4 regions of the Bacillus sp. 1NLA3E genome follow, and region 1 is predicted to be linked to each of the others. Evidence: riboswitches for the same ligand, from Rfam matches in the RefSeq annotation. Region 1 holds a riboswitch; each other region holds the start of a gene.
What was found. A riboswitch is a leader RNA that binds a small molecule or an ion and turns the genes downstream of it on or off. The one in region 1 is predicted to bind lysine.
Positions count from the first base shown of each region.

Region 1 (3,183 bases):
TTTTTCCCTCCTATTATTAATCATTCTATTCACAAATTTCCAACACCTACTAGGAATCCTACTTGTGTTAGTACTTAAAGCCTTGCTAATGTTACTAATACCCGGTTAACCACGATATAATTTTAATACATAATTAAATTAAAACAAGTCTGCAGTAATTTAATACTAAGTCAGTAAAAACTGATTAAAGGAGTGTTTCGATAATAGTGAAGAAACTGGAAACAAAAATATGAATAATTGCCCATTAAAGTATGTTTTGAACTTAATTGTAGGTAAATGGCGACTTCCTATTATCTGGGCTTTGTGGCAAAACAATACATTACGTTCCAACGAAATGAAACGTAATGTTGATGTAATAGCAAATATGATATTGAAAGAATCCTTTTCATGCGAGTTCTCCGATTGCTGAATAAATCCACTGATAACTAACCAGAATGTTAATAGTTCACATATGAGCGGGAGTATGTAGAAAAAACAATGATGGAATTGGCACTTCCCAAAAGTGTTGTCGCAACTAGCTCACATGAACTAGGGATTGATATTGTTGATGTAGATATAGTCCATACAACTGGATAGCAACTATAGTTTAGGGTGGTATCAACTGGGGAGAATCCGAGCATTAGTATAGCTGTTAATTATTCGCTTTCTTTGTATCACTGGAAGCTAACGGATGCTTGGAAATAAAGTGGAAAATGTCAAAAAGCTTGGAGATTGATCCAAGCTTTTTTACATTTTTTTTAGTTTGAATAGAATTGCTGATCATTTAGTAAATTAACTCAATAAAATAAATCCAGCTATGAAAACTGATTAATTAAATACTTCTACCTTACTAAGTTCAAGCACACTTTGCAATGCACGTGTTTCTTCATCGCTCAAAGGAACCAATGGTAATCGAACACCACCAACATGGATCCCTTTCATATTTAACGCTGCTTTAACCGGAGTAGGGTTTGGTGCTGCAAATAGTGCTTTCATAATTGGGAGAAGTCTGCGATGAGCTATTGCCGCTTCCTCGACATGACCCAACTTAAAGCTATTCATCATTTCTTGCATTTCATTCCCAATAATATGAGATGCAACAGAAATGACTCCCGTACCGCCAATCGCTAATAGCGGTAACGCTAAACCATCATCACCACTATAGACGGTAAAATCACTAGAGGTCTTGTTAATGATGTCTGCCATCACATCTAAGCTGCCACTTGCTTCTTTAATAGCGACAATATTATTAATCTTAGAAAGACGAACAACGGTTTCAACTGACAGGTTAACCACACTTCGTCCAGGGATATTATAAAGCACAACGGGTAACGAAGTTGATTCGGCAATTGTTTTAAAATGTTGAAACATTCCTTCTTGAGAAGGCTTGTTATAGTAAGGAGTTACGAGCATAATCCCATCTACACCAGTTTCCCCAGCCTGTCTTGTTAAGTTTATTGAAGCTCTCGTATTATTGGAGCCTGTTCCTGCGATAACGGGAACTCTGCCACCGACAACATCGACAACAAATTTAAATAATGCTACTTTCTCTTCTGTAGTTAAAGTAGGAGATTCCCCAGTTGTACCTGCAACAACTATTCCATCAGTACCATTAGCAATTAAATGATTAACTAGGATTCTTGTCGCATTAAAATCAATCTCATCATTTTGATCAAACGGTGTAACCATTGCGGTTAATACCTGCCCAAAATTCATTTTTCCTCATCCTTTACATAATTTTTTTAAAATTATAGAGGGACAAGACTATTCAAAAATCAACGCAAAAAAACAGCAACGAGGGTTCGCTGCTGCATTAGAAACATAAATAAAAATATCGTTCCCATGCGTGAGATAGCCCTCCATATAGTTTCCTATATGACAGTTCTGCATTTATTCAATAGCAGACCCAGTTTTAAGAACAATGAGGTTCTTTTCACTTCGGCAAATTCCCCTTTCTACAATCGTCACTGGATCTCATCATCCTAAGATTGTGTACTATTGGTCTTTGCGCCTCTATCCTCACTTCAAAAGGTATTGAAGTAAGAAAATATTTAATTGAAAGTAATAATAACAGAATTCCGTTACTGTTTCAAGGGTAATAGTAGAAATATTATAATAAAACAGAAGAGTGATACACTTGAATTGTAGTCTGGCAGAGTGGATGAAAAGAAGTTCAGTTTCTCTTTGACTACTTCTAAAAGAAAATCTATAATTATGTTGTAAGCATTAAATTTGGGAGGATTATTAAAAAATGACCCATTTTATGAGACTTCGATTCCAAACTTTGAACTCGTAATTTAATACGTTCAAAGGCTCTGTTTGTGTATACAGAGTACACGGGATTAGTCTGTCCTTTTTTAATCATCTTCATTTCGCATTTAAAATATATAAATGTAGAAAGGCAGATCATTCAATTTTTCTTTATTTATGTCCTTTTCTCCGTGAAAGGAGTTATTTAGTGAGGACTTATTGGTATAACACCAAGGATTTTATTCCCGTTACTCTCAAATCACAGGCAGATAGCCTGTGGTTTTTTTCGTGAGAAAAAGACCATGACTAACTGGAGGTTGAGAAGAATGGAAAAGGTATATATCGAGTTAGAAAATATTGAACTGTCATTTTTAGATAAATTAATTTTATATATCCAGCGGCTGTCAGTATATCAGTTTGATCGAATTGGGTTTGTTGGCAAAAACGGGGTTGGAAAAAGTACGCTATTAAAGCTAATGAATGGTCAAATTTTACCGGATAAGGGTCATGTAAACCGTTTTGTGGATTTTGCCTATTTTGATCAATTAAAGACACCTGTTGAAAAAGATGTGGATTATGAGTTGTTAGGAAAGCTTGCTATCCCTCAAACAGAAATTGAAAACTTCAGTGGAGGGGAACAAACACGGATGAAACTAGCTGAATTATTCTCCACCTATCATGAAGGTTTATTAATTGACGAGCCGACCACTCATTTGGACGAAGCTGGTATCCAATTCTTGATTGAGAAATTGTCTTATTATCCTGGTGCACTTGTCCTTGTAAGTCATGATCGTTATGTATTAGATAAACTAGTCACGAAAATTTGGGAAATAGAGAACGGAACTGTAACGGAATATCCAGGGAACTATTCAGATTACGTTGCCCAAAAAGAGCTTCAGCAAAAGCAACAACAAGAACAGCATGAAAAGTATGTTAAAGAAAAAAGCCGACTTA
Region 1 is NC_021171.1:2,615,911-2,619,093, reverse strand. It holds gene dapA (4-hydroxy-tetrahydrodipicolinate synthase) at 808-1,695, opposite strand; lysine riboswitch at 1,824-2,003, opposite strand; gene B1NLA3E_RS26025 (erythromycin resistance leader peptide) at 2,231-2,275, shown strand; gene B1NLA3E_RS12390 (Msr family ABC-F type ribosomal protection protein) at 2,556-3,183, shown strand, end outside.

Region 2 (3,183 bases), 1.9 Mb from region 1:
AACTTGCGGTAAAATAATATTAAACATCGTTTGAACATGGTTCATCCCGATTGCTTGGGCTGCTTCAAATTGTCCCTTGTCAATCGATACAATACCGCCGCGAACAATTTCTGACATGTAGGCCCCTGTATTGATTGATACGATAAAAATTGCTGCATATAATCGGTCCATATCAAAACCAAATGCTAAAGCGGAACCATAATAAATGACCATCGCTTGTACAATCATTGGTGTTCCACGGAAAAACTCAATATAAATAGAAAGAATGGCATTTATTAATTTTAAAAAGAAGCGTTTGGCCCCTCGTTCAGGCATCGGAATGGTTCGAATAACCCCTATTAATAAACCAATGATCGACCCTATAATCGTACCAATGATGGCAATTAAGAGTGTCACACCAGCACCACGAAGAAACATTGGCCAATTTTCTGAGACAATTTTTACTACCCAATCAAAGCTCATCTTTCTCCTCCTATATTCATGAAACCGAGTGCGTAAAATACACCCGGTTTCAAATCATTTTTATTTAGCTGCTGGTTGATTTTTAATAGCTGTCTCCATAATTTTTTGACGTTCTTCTTCTGATATTCCTGCTAAGATTTTATTGATTTTTTCAGTCAATTTACTACCTTTCGCCACACCCACTGCGATTGCTGTGTCACCATCTGATGTTTTAAATCCTTCTGACAGTTCTACCATGGCAAAATGATCGTTCGCAGAAGAAGCGCTAATACCTTCAGGACGTTCCGATACGTATCCATCAATTACACCTGATTCCAGAGCAACTCGCATTGCTGGGAAGTTATCCATAGCTGGCTGTTTTTTTACACCTTTGATTTGGTCGATTACTGAATAGTGGAATGTATTCAATTGTGCCGATATTTTTGCTCCACTAAAATCTTGAATGGATTTCGCATCCTCATATTTTCCACCTTTTTTAACCACGATAACTAAATCTGATTTATAGTAGTTGTCTGAGAAATCGATTGTCTTTTTACGCTCTGCTGTTGGAGACATCCCTGCAATAATTCCATCGATTTTTCCAGAAGTTAATGAAGGAACAAGGCCATCCCATTCAGTTTTGACAATCACTAATTTTTTTCCTAAACCATCAGCAATTTTTTTAGCGATTTCAACATCATATCCGCCTGCAAATTCCGCATTGCCATCAATTTTCACACCGCCATCGGAATCGCCATTTTGAGTCCAGTTGAATGGGGCATATCCAGCTTCGAGACCTACTTTAAAAGTGTCATCTTCTTTTGAAGATCCATCCGCTTTTTCTGAACTACTACTTTTTCCACAACCCGATAATAGAATAATAGCTGCCAAAGACATAGCTATTAAAATAGATAATTTTTTCATCATAATGATTCCTCTCCCTTTGATTATAAATTTTATAGTTTTCTGAACCTTAACACTTATTCATTTTTTAGGTATTTTACTCAACAAAAAAAGACCTGAGCGATGAACTCAGGCCTTATATGCATAAGGAACCCTAAATCCTCTTTTTTCCCAAATGAGATAGCACAACTCAATAAACCGGGAAGTTTATTGAGACAGTTCTACAGCTCTTAACTGCAGACCCAGCAAGTAATACTGAGATATTACAAGCTTCGGCGACATTTCCTTCTCCTTAGTATCAAAGTCTCTCAGACTCCACTAAAAACTGTTAAATATCGCGCCTCTACCTCACATGTTAAAAGTGAGGTCTATTAAGTTATTATTTTAATATATCTTAAAATAACAAATAGGATCTGTCAAGGGGGAGCGGGGGTGTCAAGAGGGACGGTTCTTATAGGGGACAATCGGAAGTTTTGCGCGCAAAAAGGCACAACTAGTGATTTGATTACCTAGTTGTGCCTTACCTTTATCTTACGCAAAAGATCTAACCGCAAAATTTTTGATTGCCAAGAAGAATGAAGTCGCGGTCCCTGTTAAACAGACACCGAATCAAACATGCTTTCGCAAAAGGAATTTGTTCCATTTCCTCTTTGTTTAAAAGGTGCAAGAAGTTTTCATCCGCATTCAATAATTGGCCAGAAATTGCCTCGCTCTTATCCTCAACCATTACTTCCACCTGACATCCGACAAATTGAAAAAGCATTAGATGGATAGGGATGCCAAAGAAAAGATTAACTAGTTCTGGTTCACCAGAAACAAATTCACCAAAATGGAGAACGAGCTCCCTCTTGAGCTGGCGATTCAAATGGATGAGTTCCTGTTGATGTTTTTTCTCTGTGTTGCATTCCTCATATTGCAAGGAGTCGATTTTATTAAATAGGATGAACACCCTTTTTCCCACTGTATTCAACTTAATAAAGTTCTTTCCAGCTGTTACAAGTGTCCCTACCTCTTCAATTTGCTTTTCCTGACAGTAGACCTTTACACGGATTAAAATATCCCTCAAATCTAGTAAATGTAATTGCAATTGCCGTTGATTATTTGGGTTACGCTCATTGCTTAATGAACGAAGTAAATGATTGGCAACCTCGATACATTCCTGTAATTCATCGAGTTCTGCTGGCGGCAATGGACTGTTCGGTGATCGAAATCGTGGAGTAGGAATCTTTTCAGGGCATGGATGTAAGGGAGGACATGAACATGATTGATCATGATCAAGTTTTCCGTCACATTCACATGCTTCCAATTGACTTTCCTTATAGTCTTGATCTTCATGTTCCTTCATTTAAGTTATCCTCCTTTACCTCTTTTCTTCCATAAGAACTTCTCTCATCCAATGGAGCCAAATAAGGGATTCTTTCCCCTAAAACCCTCATGATCCCCCATAATCCAAGTTCGATATCCCAACGGATGTTGCCAGAACGATAGAGGTAATCACCAGGACTTTGACAATAACCGCCGGCACCATAAAATAATTCAAAATCATCATTAGACCCAGGGACATTCTGTCCACTAATCGAAATAACGGAGGAATTTACATCATCACTGCTTTTTAACCACTTATGGCCATGAATCGTAAAAGCGTGACCTCTCGCCCGGTCTGCTGGTGTAACAAAGCGAAATGTAACAGGATCGCCGGCATAAGCAATAAATAGTGGGGTAGCAGGATCGCCATGGACCTTAGAGCTGAATACTTTTGATATATCGTTAGGACTAGTTAATCGGTGACTAAACCGTTCAGCACGATAATTGAAGCCTCTTGACCCCTGATTCTCGAAG
Region 2 is NC_021171.1:4,487,542-4,490,724, forward strand. It holds gene B1NLA3E_RS21525 (amino acid ABC transporter permease) at 1-462, opposite strand, end outside; gene B1NLA3E_RS21530 (transporter substrate-binding domain-containing protein) at 523-1,368, opposite strand; lysine riboswitch at 1,518-1,698, opposite strand; gene B1NLA3E_RS21535 (hypothetical protein) at 1,889-2,689, opposite strand; gene B1NLA3E_RS21540 (multicopper oxidase type 3) at 2,676-3,183, opposite strand, start outside.
Region 2: linked by a shared signal. The riboswitch ahead of B1NLA3E_RS21530 (transporter substrate-binding domain-containing protein) and the one ahead of dapA (4-hydroxy-tetrahydrodipicolinate synthase) in region 1 are both predicted to bind lysine.

Region 3 (3,183 bases), 1.8 Mb from region 1:
CACAAAACTGCGTCGAAGTCTGTCCAAAAGGGATTCAACTGACAACATCAATCGCTAACCTAAACAGACAAATAACCCTACAATCATTCAAAAACTTCTTTGGAAACTAAAAAAATGGTCAAAAACTGGCGCTTTAAATCTGTACTGTATTAAGTGGTGCCTGACCCCCGGCACTTTAAAGCGCTATAGTATTAAATAGAAAAATGTCATTCTTAAGTGAATGATGTTTTTTTTTTTTGAAAACAATAAATTGGCATATTTGTTTGCAAGGTGAATTTGGTGAGATTGTCGAATTATAGTATTATGAAGTAGAAAGAGGTGAAAATTTGATGGAACAAGAAGATTTTTATCAAAGTTTCAGAAAGAAGATGCAGTACTGGGAAAAGAGTGAGGATGGCAAAGCAAATAAATATGTAGAAATTTTAATGTTTGGCCCAGACTTATTTCATTTATTATGCAAATTGACCTTGGATGATGATGTCTCCGTAACAGATAAAGCCAAACTAGCTGCGGCAATTGCATACTTTGTTTCACCTATTGACCTTATACCTGAAGCATTACTTGGCCCAGTCGGCTATGTAGATGATATCGCAGTTGCAGCATTCGTATTGAATGGAATAGTGAACAACTCAAGCCCTGAAGTAGTAAGGAAACATTGGGCAGGGGATGAAGACGCTCTAAAAGTCATAAAACAAATCCTAGAAGTTGCCGACAAAATGGTTGGATCAGGATTAATGAAAAAATTAAGAGGGAAATTTGGTGGCTGATCACCAGCTACCAACTACAACGCCGATGCAGATGCTTTAACGTGTTAACACGCTAAGTGGTGCCTGACCCCCGGTGCGGTAGTGCATTAAAGTCCTTCTTTTCTATGTGGTTATTAAATAAATGGGACAAACTCTTTCTATAAGAAGGGGTTTGTTTTTTTATAGGGACATATTCAGAAGAGGAAGGGGATAAGTTAGGAAATAGATTAATACATTTAGTAAAAAAGAGGTGTTCGAAATTTAATGAGTGACAGTGAAAAGCAGACGGTTGACTCAAAATATATTCAGCAGCATTTGGCAAATGAACGCACCTATTTGGCATGGGTTAGAACAAGTATAACCATCATTGGAGTGGGATTTTTGATCACCAACCTCCATTTTTCAACTCTATCGACTAAAGTTGTGATTGGAGATATTCTTGCTAAAATCATTGGCCTCGCCTCAATTGTATTGGGAATCATTACTCTAATCATGACTACATTTAGTTATTTTCGAAAAGGGAAGGACATCAACAACCAAACCTTCCATTTTTCAAAGGCATTAGTTGTATCATTATCAATTCTATTAATCCTGATTTTCCTTGTATTTGGCATTTATTACTTGTATGTTTGGAAATTTATCTAAGTATTTTAGAAAATTATTAACCGAGTAAGGAGAGCGAATTTGTTGGACAGAATTGTTCTTCTTATTTTTGGAAAAATTTAAACTGCTAGCGCTCATCGCATCAAATTTACTGGGAATCAAAGGTTATTGACATTTCCTATGGTGCACATTATAGTGAATATTGTTCTACTAATATAATATATTACCCTCATCCTAACCGATGAGGTAGAGGTCGCGGTTTTTAATAGTAGCGTAAGGGAGATGCAGAGGCATCTACGAACTTACTTGAAAGGAAAAATCGCCGAAGTTTGCTCATTACTCTGTTTGAGCATGCTGGGGCTGTATCCGAACAGGAACAGAACTGTCACGTCTGCCTTAACCTGGCAAACGTGTTGTGCTATCTTCATGGAAGGTTTGATGCGGTTAAAGTAGAGAATGCCGTCGACACTATTGTTCGGCTTTTTTTATTGAAATTTTGCGCTCCTTCCCAAAAAAAGAAAAGGAGTTTTTTTATATGAGTCAAGGAAATGCGACAGCTAGAGTTTTAGAGGTTCAAGAGGAATTACAGCAGGAACAACCACAGCTGCACCGTGGATTGCAGGCCCGACACTTAACGATGATCTCCATCGGTGGAGCCATCGGAACAGGCTTGTTTTTAGCAAGTGGCGCAGCCATTCATACCGCAGGACCAGGTGGAGCCTTGGTCGCATATGGCATTATCGGAATTATGGTTTACTTTTTGATGACAAGCCTTGGTGAACTGGCTGCCTACATGCCGGAAGCGGGCTCGTTCAGTACCTATGCTAACAAATTTGTTGATCCAGCCTTAGGGTTCGCGCTTGGATGGAACTATTGGTACAACTGGGCGATTACGGTCGCAGCCGAATTAGTTGCTGGTGCCCTCATTATAAAATTTTGGCTACCGGACAGCTCATCGCTGCTCTGGAGTGCTTTATTTTTAGCAATCATGTTTGGATTAAACTATATGTCTGTCAAAGGTTTTGGTGAGTCGGAATATTGGTTTGCCCTTATTAAAGTAGTAACGATTATTCTCTTTTTAGTAGTTGGCGTATTAATGATTTTTGGTGTGTTCACAGGTAAGGCGGTTGGCTTTACAAACTTTATGTTAGCCGATGGACCGTTCCACGGCGGATTTTTCACCATGATTGGTATCTTCATGGCAGCAGGATTCTCCTTCCAAGGAACTGAGCTACTCGGAGTAGCAGCAGGGGAAAGTGAAGACCCAGCTCGTAATGTTCCACGTGCAGTTCGTCAAGTGTTCTGGCGCATTCTATTATTCTATGTATTAGCAATTGCTGTAATCGGGATGCTAATTCCGTTTACAACTGAGTCACTTTCAAGCGGTGATGTAACGGTGAGCCCGTTCACGCTTATCTTTAAACGTGCCGGTTTTGCGTTTGCGGCATCGGCTATGAATGCAGTCATTTTGACATCTGTTCTATCTGCGGGTAACTCTGGTATGTATGCTTCGACTAGAATGCTTTGGAATCTTGCTAAAGAAGGAAAAGCACCGAAGTTTTTATCAAAAGTAGATGGCCGTGGCGTGCCTGTTAATGCTCTACTTGTAACAACAGCGGTTGGTCTTATTGCCTTTTTTGCCTCCATGTTTGGTGATGGTGCTGTTTATATCTGGTTACTGAATGCATCTGGTATGTCCGGGTTTATCGTTTGGTTAGGCATTGCGATTAGTCATTATCGTTTCCGGAAAGCCTTTGCGGCACAAGGACGTAGCTTAAAGGAACTTCCTTATCTTGCTAAATGGTTCCCGTTCGGCCCGATTTTTGCCTTTGTT
Region 3 is NC_021171.1:4,404,447-4,407,629, reverse strand. It holds gene sdhB (succinate dehydrogenase iron-sulfur subunit) at 1-110, shown strand, start outside; gene B1NLA3E_RS21125 (YkvA family protein) at 330-767, shown strand; gene B1NLA3E_RS21120 (YidH family protein) at 1,011-1,391, shown strand; lysine riboswitch at 1,589-1,778, shown strand; gene B1NLA3E_RS21110 (amino acid permease) at 1,885-3,183, shown strand, end outside.
Region 3: linked by a shared signal. The riboswitch ahead of B1NLA3E_RS21110 (amino acid permease) and the one ahead of dapA (4-hydroxy-tetrahydrodipicolinate synthase) in region 1 are both predicted to bind lysine.

Region 4 (3,183 bases), 1.1 Mb from region 1:
TAATTACCACTCGAAAAGTAAAAAAAGACAAAGGTAAATATTTTGGTCCGTACCCAAATGTCCAAGCTGCAAACGAAACGAAAAAATTACTTGATCGAATCTATCCATTAAGGAAATGTTCGACTCTACCAGATCGGGTTTGTTTATATTATCATATGGGTCAATGCTTAGCACCTTGTGTCAAAGAGGTAAGTGAAGCAGAATACAAATCCTTAACAGACGAAATTACTCGCTTTCTAAACGGCGGATATAACGATATCAAAAAAGATTTGACTGAAAAAATGACCGAAGCAGCTGAGCAACTTGATTTTGAACGTGCCAAAGATTTTCGTGACAAAATCATTCATATAGATACCATTATGGAAAAACAAAAAATGACGATGACTGATTTTACAGACCGTGATGTATTTGGATATTCTGTTGATAAGGGTTGGATGTGTGTTCAAGTCTTTTTTATCCGGCAAGGAAAGCTGATTGAGCGGGATGTCTCGTTGTTTCCAATTTATGATGAGGCAGAAGAAGAGATGTTAACCTTCCTAGGTCAATTTTATGCAAAATCGGATCATTTCAAGCCAAATGAGATTTTAGTTCCAGAAACAATTGATACAAGTATGCTCGAACAACTTCTTGATGTAAAAGTGCTAATCCCAAAGCGTGGTCAGAAAAAAGATTTAGTGAAACTTGCCGAAAAAAATGCGACCATCGCCTTGAAGGAGAAATTTTCCTTAATAGAACGAGATGAAAAAAGAACCATCAATGCAGTAGAAAACCTCGGTGATAGCTTAGGGATTTATACTCCCCATCGAATCGAGGCTTTTGATAATTCCAACATTCAGGGAACCGATCCAGTTTCGGCATTAGTGGTATTTATTGATGGTAAGCCAAATAAAAACGAATATCGCAAATATAAAATCAAAACAGTAATAGGTCCCGATGATTACGAATCGATGCGAGAGGTTACAAGAAGAAGATATACGAGAGTCCTAAAAGAAAATCTACCTCTTCCAGATTTATTAATTATTGATGGAGGAAAAGGACATGTTGAAGCGGTAAGAGATGTCCTTGAAAATGAACTGGGGTTAGATATACCGATTACTGGACTTGTAAAGGATGATAAACACAGAACGTCCCAACTTTTATATGGAAATCCCTTGCAAATTGTCCCGCTTGCCCGAAATAGTCAAGAATTCTATTTGCTTCAGAGGATTCAAGACGAGGTCCATCGATTTGCGATTACTTTTCATCGTCAGTTACGAGGAAAAAGTGCCTTCCAATCGCATCTTGATGAAATTGCTGGTATTGGTGAGAAACGAAAGAAGCTTTTGCTTAAAACCTTTGGATCTTTAAAGAAGATGAAGGAAGCAAGCATTGAGGAAATGGTCTCGATTGGAATTCCTGCAAATATAGCCAAAGAGCTGTTGGAGAAAATAAATAGTTAGGATTGCTAAATAATATTTTTATATGCTATAATGTTAAAAACTTAAGAGTCGACACTTTAGATCGTTAAAGTGAAGGTAGAGGTGCGAACTTAATCAGTAAAAGCTTGGAGAAGGATGAGCTTCAAGGAAAAGCTTTGAAAGGAAAGTTCGCCGAAGTGAAGATAGTACTCATTGCTTTCTTTGCTGGTCCTGCATTGAATAAATGTTGGATTGTCAAGACGTCTTGTCTTGGAGAGCTATCTCACTGTGGTTACGTACATGATATTGAACGTTTTCACAGCAATGGGATATGATTTCTCATTGCTTTTTCTTATGCCCTGAAAAGGAAAGAAAAAGCAGATATAAAATTCAGATTTCTGCAGAGAGTAGGGGGAATAGTGGTGCTAATTGTTCAAAAATTTGGCGGTACTTCTGTAGGTAGCGTTGAACGTATTTTAAATGTAGCAGAACGAGTGATAGAAGAAAAAAATAGAGGGAATAGTGTTGTTGTCGTTGTATCAGCAATGGGAAAAACAACTGATCAGCTTGTGAGCTTGGCAAAGGGAATTACAGACAATCCGAACAAACGAGAAATGGATATGCTATTAACAACAGGTGAACAGATGACCATTGCTTTATTGGCAATGGCACTGAATGAAAAAGGACATGATGCGGTTTCCTATACAGGTTGGCAAGCCGGAATTATTACCGAAAGCGTCCATGGAAGTGCAAGAATTATGGACATTGAAACGGGAAGATTAAACAATGATTTGGAAGCGGGGAAAATTGTTATTGTCGCTGGATTTCAAGGGGTTTCGATAGATGGAGAAATCACCACTTTGGGTCGAGGTGGCTCAGACACAACAGCTGTTGCCTTGGCTGCTGCCTTAAAAGCCGATAAGTGTGATATATATACTGACGTAACTGGAGTTTTTACGACTGATCCACGTTTTATTCAGGAAGCGCGCAAATTGGGCTCTGTGTCATATGATGAGATGCTTGAATTAGCTAATTTAGGTGCAGGAGTCTTGCATCCAAGAGCGGTAGAGTATGCAAAAAATTATCAGGTTCCTCTTGAGGTCCGGTCTAGTTTGGAAAGGGAATCAGGCACAATAATCGAGGAGGAAGTATCAGTGGAGCAAAATTTAGTAGTGCGCGGAGTGGCATTTGAAGAAGAAATTACCAGAGTATCGGTAGTTGGGTTACCGAACTCATTAACGGGCCTTTCCACTGTATTTACAACTTTGGCATCCAATCGGATTAACGTAGATATTATTATCCAAAGTACTACAGAAAAACATACCACCAATTTATCTTTCTCAATCAAAAGTTCAGATTTGGAGGAAACCCTAGCGGTTCTTGAATCTGTAAAAGAAACTCTTGGCTATGAGAGAATTGAAGCTGAACAAGATTTGGCAAAGGTATCAATTGTAGGATCTGGTATGATTTCTAATCCAGGAGTTGCGGCGGAAATGTTTGAAGTGTTAGCAGCAAACGAGGTTGAGGTAAAAATGGTTAGTACTTCTGAGATTAAAGTTTCAGCAGTAGTTAAACAAAAACTAATGCTACCTGCAGTGGAAGCACTTCATCAAGCTTTTAATTTAGCGAGTGCATCAGTAAAATTATAAAAACATATATAAAGGCTGACTCGGATGAGTCAGCCTTTATATGTAAAAGTGGATAATTAACTGTCTATTTTATCTTGTAAATCCCATTTTACAGTAAACTGAACTTTGGCACCCTTTTTTCGTGGGTGCTCAAACGC
Region 4 is NC_021171.1:3,667,381-3,670,563, reverse strand. It holds gene uvrC (excinuclease ABC subunit UvrC) at 1-1,439, shown strand, start outside; lysine riboswitch at 1,508-1,686, shown strand; gene B1NLA3E_RS17580 (aspartate kinase) at 1,817-3,046, shown strand; gene B1NLA3E_RS17575 (YslB family protein) at 3,103-3,183, opposite strand, start outside.
Region 4: linked by a shared signal. The riboswitch ahead of B1NLA3E_RS17580 (aspartate kinase) and the one ahead of dapA (4-hydroxy-tetrahydrodipicolinate synthase) in region 1 are both predicted to bind lysine.